One region of the Nonomuraea sp. NPDC049028 genome, then DNA from elsewhere that is predicted to be linked to it. Evidence: riboswitches for the same ligand, from Rfam matches in the RefSeq annotation. Region 1 holds a riboswitch; each other region holds the start of a gene.
What was found. A riboswitch is a leader RNA that binds a small molecule or an ion and turns the genes downstream of it on or off. The one in region 1 is predicted to bind cyclic di-AMP.
Positions count from the first base shown of each region.

Region 2: it holds a riboswitch for cyclic di-AMP, as region 1 does, so the genes downstream of both, ACGFJ2_RS24665 (C40 family peptidase) here and ACGFJ2_RS37820 (C40 family peptidase) in region 1, are expected to answer to the same signal.
Region 3: it holds a riboswitch for cyclic di-AMP, as region 1 does, so the genes downstream of both, ACGFJ2_RS11120 (coiled-coil domain-containing protein) here and ACGFJ2_RS37820 (C40 family peptidase) in region 1, are expected to answer to the same signal.

Region 1 covers NZ_JBICTR010000010.1:268,129-271,391, reverse strand. Annotated here, with positions in the region: gene ACGFJ2_RS37835 (EamA family transporter) at 1-228, shown strand, start outside; gene ACGFJ2_RS37830 (NAD(P)-dependent oxidoreductase) at 287-928, shown strand; gene ACGFJ2_RS37825 (helix-turn-helix domain-containing protein) at 947-1,720, opposite strand; cyclic di-AMP (ydaO/yuaA leader) riboswitch at 1,832-1,968, shown strand; gene ACGFJ2_RS37820 (C40 family peptidase) at 1,972-2,571, shown strand; gene ACGFJ2_RS37815 (GNAT family N-acetyltransferase) at 2,597-3,263, opposite strand, start outside.
Region 2 covers NZ_JBICTR010000006.1:278,289-281,551, reverse strand. Annotated here, with positions in the region: gene ACGFJ2_RS24675 (M48 family metallopeptidase) at 1-315, opposite strand, end outside; gene ACGFJ2_RS24670 (hypothetical protein) at 327-1,238, opposite strand; gene ACGFJ2_RS24665 (C40 family peptidase) at 1,434-1,949, opposite strand; cyclic di-AMP (ydaO/yuaA leader) riboswitch at 2,023-2,181, opposite strand; gene ACGFJ2_RS24660 (hypothetical protein) at 2,658-2,792, opposite strand; gene ACGFJ2_RS24655 (C40 family peptidase) at 3,061-3,263, opposite strand, start outside.
Region 3 covers NZ_JBICTR010000003.1:21,768-25,030, forward strand. Annotated here, with positions in the region: gene ACGFJ2_RS11110 (DeoR/GlpR family DNA-binding transcription regulator) at 1-34, shown strand, start outside; gene galT (galactose-1-phosphate uridylyltransferase) at 31-1,101, shown strand; cyclic di-AMP (ydaO/yuaA leader) riboswitch at 1,171-1,311, shown strand; gene ACGFJ2_RS11120 (coiled-coil domain-containing protein) at 1,317-2,279, shown strand; gene ACGFJ2_RS11125 (hypothetical protein) at 2,397-2,873, shown strand; gene ACGFJ2_RS11130 (hypothetical protein) at 2,963-3,157, shown strand.

The sequences.
Region 1 (3,263 bases):
TCCCCCACCCACGTCACCTTCCTCGGCCTGCTCAGCCCGTTGGTCGCCACCGCGCTGGGGTGGCTCGCCCTCGGCCAGTCGCTCACCATTGCCCAGATCGTGGGCGGGCTCGTCGTCGTGGCGGCCCTCATCGCGGCCCAGACCAGCCGCCCTCGTCGCGGCCCAGAGCAGAAGCCGCCGGGTCAGGCGGACGCGCCCGCTCGTGACCGGCTGATCCCCACGCCCTGACCGTCCGATCCGCACCCTCTCATCCCTCTCATCCCTCACTGCCGATCAAGGAGAAATCATGCGCATCACCGTGTTCGGAGCGGCGGGCAGCGTCGGCGCTCGTGTGGTCGCCGAGGCGCTGTCCCGTGGCCACGAGGTCACCGCCGTCGTACGCGACCCGGCCCGCTTCCCGTCACTGCACCCCGGCGCCCATCCCCAGGTCGGCGACGCCGCTCATGTCGAGGACGTGACCAGGCTCGGCACCGGTCAGGACCTCGTGATCAGCGCGACCCGCCCGCCCACCGCCCGCGAGCACGATCTCGTCACGACCGCCAAGGCGCTGCTGGCGGGGCTCGCGGGGACCGGCGTCCGGCTGCTGCTCGTCGGCGGGGCGGCCGGGCTGACCGTTCCCGGGTCCGGCGGGCGTACCGTGCTCGACGACCCGCGCTTCATGTCCGACGCCTACCGCGACATCGCGCTGGCCTGCAACGCCCAGCTCGAAGCCTGCCGCGCGGAGACCGGCGTGGACTGGGCGTACCTGAGTCCGGCCGCGGTGCTGGCGCCGGGCGAGCGTACCGGCGTCTACCGGCTGGGCGCCGACGAGCTGCTCTTGGACGCCGAGGGGAACTCGGCGATCTCCATGGAGGACCTCGCGGTCGTACTGCTGGACGAGGCGGAACGGCCCGGGCACCACCGGGTCAGGTTCACCGCCGCGTACTGACGCCACCCGGCGACGGCGTCAACGGTTCCCGACCAGCCGGGTGGTCTCGTCGTCGGCGGGGAAGTACGCCTCGACGGCGACCCCTTCGAGCGTGATGTCGAACGCGGCGCCGAACGTCGTGATCGTACTGAAGAAGCAGAGCTCGTCCCCCCGATGCGTGATCCGTACGGGCAGCGCGATGTCGGCGGGGTCGGGCAGCGGCGCCTCGCCATCGTCTCCATAGGCCAGCAGTTCCTCGTAGAGCGCGCTCAGCTCCGGATCCCCCGCACGGGCGACCTGCCTGGCGAGCCGGGGCAGCAGGAAGCCGCGGACCTGCGCCAGGTTCCGCACCCGCGGCGCGAACCCGTCCGGGTGCAGGCCAAGCCGCATCATGTTCACCGGCGGCTCCAGGAGGGACGGGGCCACGTCGTCGAGGAAGACGTTCATGGCGTCGTTGGCCAGCAGCAGGTTCCACCGGTGGTCCAGGGCCATCGCCGGATACGGCTCGTGCCCGCGCAGGATCCGCTGGAGCGCCTCGTGCGCCTTGCCCAGATCGGGGTCGTCAAGCGGGCGCTCGGGGTAGATGGGCGCGTACCCGGCCGCGAGCAGCAGCCGGTTGCGCGCGCGCAGCGGCACCTCGAGCTGTTCGGACAGGCGCAGCACCATGGACCGGCTGGGGATCGTCCGCCCGGTCTCGACGAAGCTGACGTGGCGCGCGGACACGTCGGTCTGGAGGGCCAGGTCGAGCTGCGTGAGCCCGCGTCGGTGCCGCCAGTCCCGCAGCAACTCCCCTATCGGCTGATCCATGTTCATACCGGCCGGTTCTACCTGGCCCGCCGGGATGGTGTCGATTACCTGTCATGTCATGCCCGCCTGGTTGACGCCCGATTTTAGGCAGTTTACAAGTCTTTGACCGTTTTGTTAGTGTTCGTCCCGCCTAATCCACTCACCTGCGTGGAGCCGGGGACCCAAGTTCCCTCTGGGGCGAATCGGCATCGCCGTAGGGCCACTTCCAGGCCCGAGCCCGTCAGCTAACCCGGTAGGCCGTATGGAAGGACACAGCAGTGGCTCCCCTCGCCATCTGCCTGGCGGCTGCCGTCGCCGGGCTCACTCTGGCCGCTCCGGCTCACGCCGAGCCCACCACCCCTGCCGGCCCCACCACCCCTGCCAGCACTGAGAGCAAGCCCGTCCAGCAGACGAGCCAGACCACTCCGGCCTGGAAGGTCGCCCTCAAGTTCGCCATGAAGAAGCGCGGTATCCCGTACGTCTGGGGCGGGACCAGCGACAGCGGCTACGACTGCTCCGGGCTCATGCTCAAGGCGTACGAGCACGCCGGGATCGAGTTGCCGCGCACCACGACGGAGCAGTACTCCGCGTTCTCCAAGAAGATCTCCTGGGACCACCTCAAGCCAGGTGACCTGGTCTTCTTCCACGGGCTCGGGCACGTGGGGATGATCTCGAGACCCGGATACATGGTGCACGCGCCGCACACCGGAGACGTGGTCAAGGAGGAGAAGCTCTCCGACTGGCGCAGGGACTCGTTCGCGGGCGCCGTACGGCCGGACCCCAAGGGCGTGCGGCTCTCCATCGAGCAACGCAAGACCGCCATGCTCACCACCGGCCTGCGGCCAACGGCGGGGGCCCTGCGGATCAAGGTCCGGTAGCGCCCCGGCTCAGTGACGGAAGCCGTCACGGCGTGCGGAACCCCCGGAAGGTCACGGGCTTGCGGGTCTCGAAGCCGAGCCGCTCGTAGAGGGCGATCGCGCCGGTGTTCGCCTCGGCCACGTGGATGAAGGGCCGTTCGTCACGAGCCACGATCCGCGCGACGAGCGCACTGACCAGGCGGGCGGCATGGCCTCGCCCGCGTGCCTCGGGGGCGGTGCAGACGGCGCTGATCTCGGTCCACCCCGGCGGCCGGAGTCGCTCACCCGCCATCGCCACCAGGGTGCCGTGGTCGCGGACGCCGAGATAGGTGCCGAGTTCGCGGGTACGCGGCCAGAACGGCCCCGGCTTGGCCCGCGCGACGAGGTCGAGCATCTCGGGCACGCTGTCCCTGCCGAGTTCGACCACCTCGGTGCCGGTCTCGGCAGGGCGGCGGCCGCCGCCGGACCAGGTCATCTGGCGGCCTTCGAGGACGAAGACCGGCTCCCACTCCGGCGGTGGCACCGATGCGCAGCTGAACATGTCGGCCAGCTCGCCCCGGCCGAGCAGCCGGGCGAGGTCGGCCCACTCCTGCGGATCCGGGTCTGCGGTCACCGCGGAGAAGGTCGCGACATCCGGCTGGTACGTGGCCGCCCCGCCGAGCCGGCGGGCATGGTGCGCGTGGTGACCGCGCAGCGATGCGCCCACCGGGTCA
Region 2 (3,263 bases), on a different contig from region 1:
CACGACCAGCGCCCAACCGGCACCGGCCCGGCCGAACGCGACGTCCCCACCGTCCGCGACCCAGCCACCTGACACGGCACGGTCGCTCGGCGCGGCACGGTCGTCTGGCGCGGCACGGTCGCTCGCTGTGGCACGGTCGTCTGGCACGGCGCGGTCCCTTGGTGCGGCGCGGTCGTGTGGCGCGGCGGTACCGCCTGACGTGGCGGGGTCGCTTGATGCGGCGTCCTCGCCGGGCTGTGGTGCCGGGTTCCGATCGGGGCCCGCGTCGTCGTCAGGCGGCGGCATGCTGTCGTCGGTGCCCTGCAGATCGTCCATCCGCGTTCCCCTTACGCAAGCTGGTCCCGCACGTAGTCGCGCCACCGTGCCGTCAGCGTCCCTGCCGAGAGCCCGAGCCTGGTGAGCCCCCGGTCGATGCCACCCGTCTGGGCATCACGGTAGAGCCTCACCAGAGTCCCCTCACCGAACCGCTCGGCGATGAAGCGACACGCCAGCCACGCCTCCTGGTACGCCCGTGCCAGACGTGCAGGCTCCCGGCTGGACGGTGCGAATGCCGCAGGCCCTGGCAATTCGCCCGGCAAGTGCCCGGCCCGCACCTCGGCGGCCAACTCAGCGGCGGCCACCCGGACCGGCAACCCCGCGTCCCGGTAGCCCACGTAGTCGGCGAACCCCTCATAGAGCCACACCGGCAACCGCTTCGTCCCGGCCGCGACGTGAGTGAGCTCGTGCGTGAGCACGATGTCCCGCCCGGTGGGGGTCAGCCGGGCGAAGTTCTCGGGCACCACGACCACTCTCCCGCCATCGGCCACCGCCGCCAGCCCGTCGACACTCCCCACCCCGGCCACCCGAGCAGCCTCGGCCGCCGAGCCGGGCACGAGCACCACGGGCCGTACGGGGCGGCCGAGCACGGCGGAGACCCGCGACCCGGCGGCATCGGCCCGGCGCGCCAGATCACGAAGCGACTCGGGCGCCGCGTGCTGACCGACGACGACCGAACGCACACCTCGTACGACCTCGGAGCCGTCCCCCCAGAGTCCCCGCGCCTCCGCCGGAAGCTCACGATCACCGGCCGCCGGGGTGTGGACGGTCGCCGACTGATCAGGCCCACCGGTCGACAGGTCACGAACCGCTGCCGAGAGGCCGTCCGTCCCTGGAGACCGGTGCGGGGCGGCGCTGGCCGAGGCGAGGGCCAGGAGCAGCACCCCCACCCCCAAGACTCGGCGGCTCACCTGCACGGACACGTTCCCCGATCGTAGTCGTCCCGCGCCGCGAACCGGCCGTCGCGGAGAGACCCGGCTCCTCGTCGCGCAGAGGCCCGGCACGTCGTCGCGCAAAGCGTCGGCTCGTCGTCGCGGAAGGGCCCGGAACACGCGAAGGTCCCGTCCCAGCTGGGACGGGACCTTCGTGACGGTCTTGCAGGCCGGATCAGGCCGGACTTACAGGCCGGGACGCACCGCGCCCACGAACGACGCCTTGCGCCATCCGCTGAGCTTCTCGACGCGCACCGTCGAACCCGTCCTCGGCGAATGGACCATCTTGCCGTTGCCGACATACATGCCCACATGGCCGAGCCCATAGAAGAACATCAGGTCACCTGGCTTCAGATTCTTCCAGGAGACCTTCTTCTTGATGCGGGCGAACTGGCTGTTCGTCACGCGCGGGATCTTGACGCCGGCCTTCTTCCAGGCGTACTGGACGAGACCGGAGCAGTCGAAGGAACCAGGTCCTGTGGCCCCGTAACTGTACGGGTCACCGATCTGGTCCTTGGCCACGGCGACGGCCGTACGGGCCTTCACCTTTTGCCGAGCGACCGCTGTTTGTTGCGCGACCTTCTTCACGGACCTGACGGCTTTCGCCGCTGTATTGGTCCCGGAAACTTCGGCCGCATCACGCGTTGTCGCCGCCTGCGCCGTCGGGGCAGGGAGGACCAAACCTCCGGCCGTCACGGTCATCGTGAGCGCTGCGCCACTCAGGGCAATGCGGGACAGACGGGGGTTACTGGGGGAGGTAGACAGGATTTCTCCTTGGGACTTCCACGAACGCCTACCGGGTTAGCTGACGGATTCGGGCCTGGAAGTCGCCCTACGGCGCAATACGCGCCGATTCACCCCTGATCCCGGGAGCGGGATCGCTGGGTCCCCGGCTCCGTGCCTCCTGGCTGCACGGACTCGGCAGGCCACCGCCACGTAATGACATGTAGAAGGGCGGCGACCTAACGGATTTCTTTTCTGTCCACATCGGGGACCCGATGGAGAGTCGCGACGCCATGGCTTGTTCGCCGCGACGCCAGAAGCTACGCCCTTGAGTAACGAGCTGGCAAAGCCGTCATGGGGTTGTCAGGATCACTCAGAGGTGTCAGTAAAGTCCCCAACCCCAGCTGGAGCGCCGGGTTATGTTATTCAAATGTGACCCTTCTCACACTTGACGACACAGTGATCTGTCAGGTCCCTTTTGTCACTCTTGTCACACTGGTCCCGCTAGCAACACGCCCAGAGGGCGCGTGATCGTGTCGCGACTGCGCGGATGTGGCCGTCGCCAGGGTCGCCGACGGGCCGGGATCAGTGATCGTCGTCACCCGCTGAAGGCGTTCCAGCAGCGTTCAGCGACCCGGCCAGCGGCATCGGCCTGCGCGCCGAGGTCCGGCGACCAGCAAATCGGGATCAGTTGAACAGCCGGTCGGGTGCAGTTGAATAAGCGGCCAGAGCCCGTTGAACAGCCGGTCGGAGCCCGCTGACCACCGGGCCGAGTTCGTTGACCACCGGGCCGAGTTCGTTGACCACCCGGCCGAGGTCCATTGACCACCCGGCCGAGGTCCATTGACCACCGGGCCGAGGTCCGTTGGCCGGCAAGCCGGCAAGCCCACGTGGACCGCCAAGCGTTAATCGGCGGACCATCCGGTCCATGGCCACCGGAAACCACGGACCGGGTCAAGAGGACGCACGTCACGGCGCCCAGCGCGCTCCACCGGAGGAGCGTGTCCCTGGACAGAGCCCAGCCACGGACGGCGGGTGGGGCTCACCGTGCTTGCCGTACAGAAATCAGTGGTTCTTCACCCGGAACAACCTACGGACGGATAGCTCCCACCAGGGTGCCGCCATAGGAGGACAGAGTGACGACCTTGACCACGTCGCCGGTCTGGGGGGCGTGCACGATCTGCCCGTTGCCCGCATAAATGCTGACATGCCCAAGCCCTGAGCTGAAGATCAGGTCGCCGGGCTGCAGGTCCTTCAGATCCACCTTGCGGGACGACCCCCAGGCCCACTGCT
Region 3 (3,263 bases), on a different contig from region 1:
CGGCGAACTGATCATCGCGGAGGACTCGCAGTGAAACGCACCATCACCCACCTGGCCGACGGCCGAGAGCTGATCTACTTCGACCGGCGCGACGACGCCGACCGGAGCGCGATCGACCGGCGAGCGCTCGACCCCAGGCCGATGGCGTCGGAGCTGCGCTACGACCCGCTCACCGAGGAGTGGATCGCGATGGCGGGGCACCGCCAGACGCGTACGTTCCTGCCTCCGGCCAATGAGTGCCCGCTGTGCCCGTCGTCCGAGACGAGGGCTTCGGAGATCCCGGCGTACGACTATGACGTGGCGGTGTTCGAGAACCGCTTCCCCTCGTTTTCCGGAAATTTCGGGACTTACGGGGATGTCGGGGGGCTGAGTGAGGTCCGGCCGGGGGTGGGGCGGTGCGAGGTGGTGTGCTTCACCTCTGAGCATTCGTCGTCGTTCTCGCGGCTCTCCGACGAGCAGGTGGGCCTGGTCATGGAGGCGTGGGCCGACCGTACGGCCGAGCTGTCCGCGATCGAGGGCGTCGAGCAGGTGTTCTGCTTCGAGAACCGGGGCGAGGAGATCGGCATCACGCTGCCGCACCCGCACGGGCAGATCTACGCCTACCCGTACGTGACCCCGCGGACCAAACTCCAGCTCGGCGCGGCCGCCCGGCACCGGGGCGGCAACCTCTTCGCCGACGTGCTGGCGGCCGAGCGGGCCGCCGGGGTGCGCGTGGTGGCGGCCAACGAGCTGTGGACGGCCTTCGTGCCGGCCGCCGCCCGCTGGCCGTTCGAGGTGCATGTGTATCCGCACCGGCAGGTGCCGGACCTGGCCGCGCTGTCGGAGGAGGAACGCGCCGCCTTCGCCCCGCTTTACACCTCTGTGCTGCGAGCGCTCGACGGGTTGTTCGGCGTCGCCATGCCGTACATCTCAGCCTGGCACCAGGCGCCGGTGCGGCAGGATCGTGACCTGGCTTATCTGCACCTGGAGCTGTTCAGCATCAGACGGGCGCCCGGGAAGCTCAAGTATCTGGCGGGCTCGGAGTCGGCTATGGGCGCGTTCGTCAACGATGTCCTGCCGGAGGAAGCCGCACGCATGCTTAAATCACAGGTAGATCTCTAATTGGTTGCCGCTTGGAGTCGCATGACCTTGGTTTTACCACTAATATCCCTTTTCAGCGCCGACCGAAACGGTCGGTGCTGGCCTAATCCCGGGTGCGTGGCCCGGGAGCCGGGGACCCATCGCGTCTTGGGGTGAATCCACTCAGGTGGTAAGGCGGCATCTCCCTGCCCGAACCCGTCAGCTAACCCGGCCGGCATAGGGAGAGGAAACCCTTCGTGGCGGCTGCGTCCCCCTCGAGTCTCGCCATCGCTCTCATCACCACCGCTTCCATAGCCTTCGGCGCCTTCACGGCCACGCCCGCCGCTGCCGCCCCCAAGCCCAGCGAGGCCCAGCTCCGCGCGGAGCTGAAGCAGCTGGACAAGAAGGTCGACAAGCTCATCGAGACCTACAACCTCAAGCGCGTCGAACTCGCCAAGGCCAAACAGGATTCGGAAACGACCAAGAAACGGCTGGCCACGGCGGAGGCCCAGCTCATCACCGCCCAGAAACGCGTCACTGAACTCGCGCGCCTGCAGTACCAGAACGGCACCGGCGCGCTGCCGAACCTCACCCTCCCGACCGATGCCTCCAGCGCGGCGTTGCTGGACCACCTCGCGGCCGAGCAACAGGCGGTCGTGCAGGGCGTGGCCACCGCTCGGGACGAGAAGAAGGCGGCCGCGGACCAGGCGGCCGCCCTCGAGGCGAAGATCCGCGAGGACGCCGCCAATGTCGCCAAGCAACGCGACGACGCGCAGGGCGTCATCAAGGACATCCAGAAGAAGCTGAAAGGCCTCATCCCGTTCGGCCCCGGCCGCCGCTCGGACGGCAGCTGGGCGCCCGAACTGCCCTCAGGCACCGACAACATCACCGCCCGGATGCGGGTGATCCGCGGGCTGATCCAGAAGGACTTCGCGCTGCCGTACGAGGTGGGCTGCTTCCGCTCGGGCGGCGGCGGCGAGCACCCGCTGGGGCGCGCGTGCGACTTCATGATGAGCACCGGCGGCAGCATGCCCAGCGCGGCCAACCAGGCACTCGGCGACCGCGTGGCGGCCTGGGCGCTGGAGAACAAGGACAAGCTCGGGGTCAAGTACGTGATCTGGAAGCAGCGCATCAACCAGGGCTCGGGGTGGAGCTCGATGTCCGATCGCGGCAGCATCACCCAGAACCACTTCGACCACGTGCACATCTCGATGTTCTAGGGTGCCCGGGCACCTTCTCGCATCTGGTGTGAGGGGGTGTTCGGGGTGACGTAGGTCGCGGCGTACCTGGTGCTCACCGGACGCTGAAGGGGCGTCCGGTCGTGACACCATGGCGCCATGGCTCGATGGATACGCCTCTATCATCCTGCGGAAGACACCTGGTTCTACTACGAACTTGATGACCAGGAATGGGCCGTCCGACAGATCGATCTTCAAGGCCCTGACCAGCGCCCCACCGCAGCGGCAGCCCTCGACGAAGTGTTCCGGCTTCGCGATCAGCACGGGTTGGCCGAGCTTCAGGCCTACGAGCATCGTTTCGGCGTTCTCGCCGAAGGCAGCCTCGAAGGCTGGCAGGACGCCGATCAAGCCGCCGAGATCACCCGCCAGGAGTTCGAGGCGATCTGGATCCAGGCCAGACAGCACCTCGCCCGGCCCGGGCTGAACGAGCCCACGGCGACGAACTCCGCCGCACTCGCACACGCACTGAATGACCCCGCCGGGCCACCGTTACGCCCGACATCGGCAAGTCCCTGCACGTCGCCGAACTCTCCGGCCCCGGCTCGGCGCACGAGCCCGCCGGCCGGGACCTGCTGATCCGCTACGGGTTCGATGACGCCCGCGCTCGCTTCGCGGCCACTCACGCGTCCTGGGCAGACACCGACATCACCCTCGAAGACCTGCTGGTGAGCCTCGCCGACAAGATCTGGAAGAACAAGCGCGTCCCGGACCTCGAAGACCTCATCGTGACCCACCTGGCCCAGGCGACCGGCCGGCAGCCGTGGGAGGAATACGCCGCCCTCGACGAACTCCTCACCCACATCGGCGACACCGCTGACCATAGGCTGACCTTCCAGGCCGCTTACCCGATCCACAGCTGAGACTGAGTCACGCTCGGCTTTCGGCCGACCTAAGAATTCCCACGCTCTGAATAAGACCCTCCGCCAGCGGCGGCTCTTCCCCTATGGCCGCCGAACCGTCGGTCGC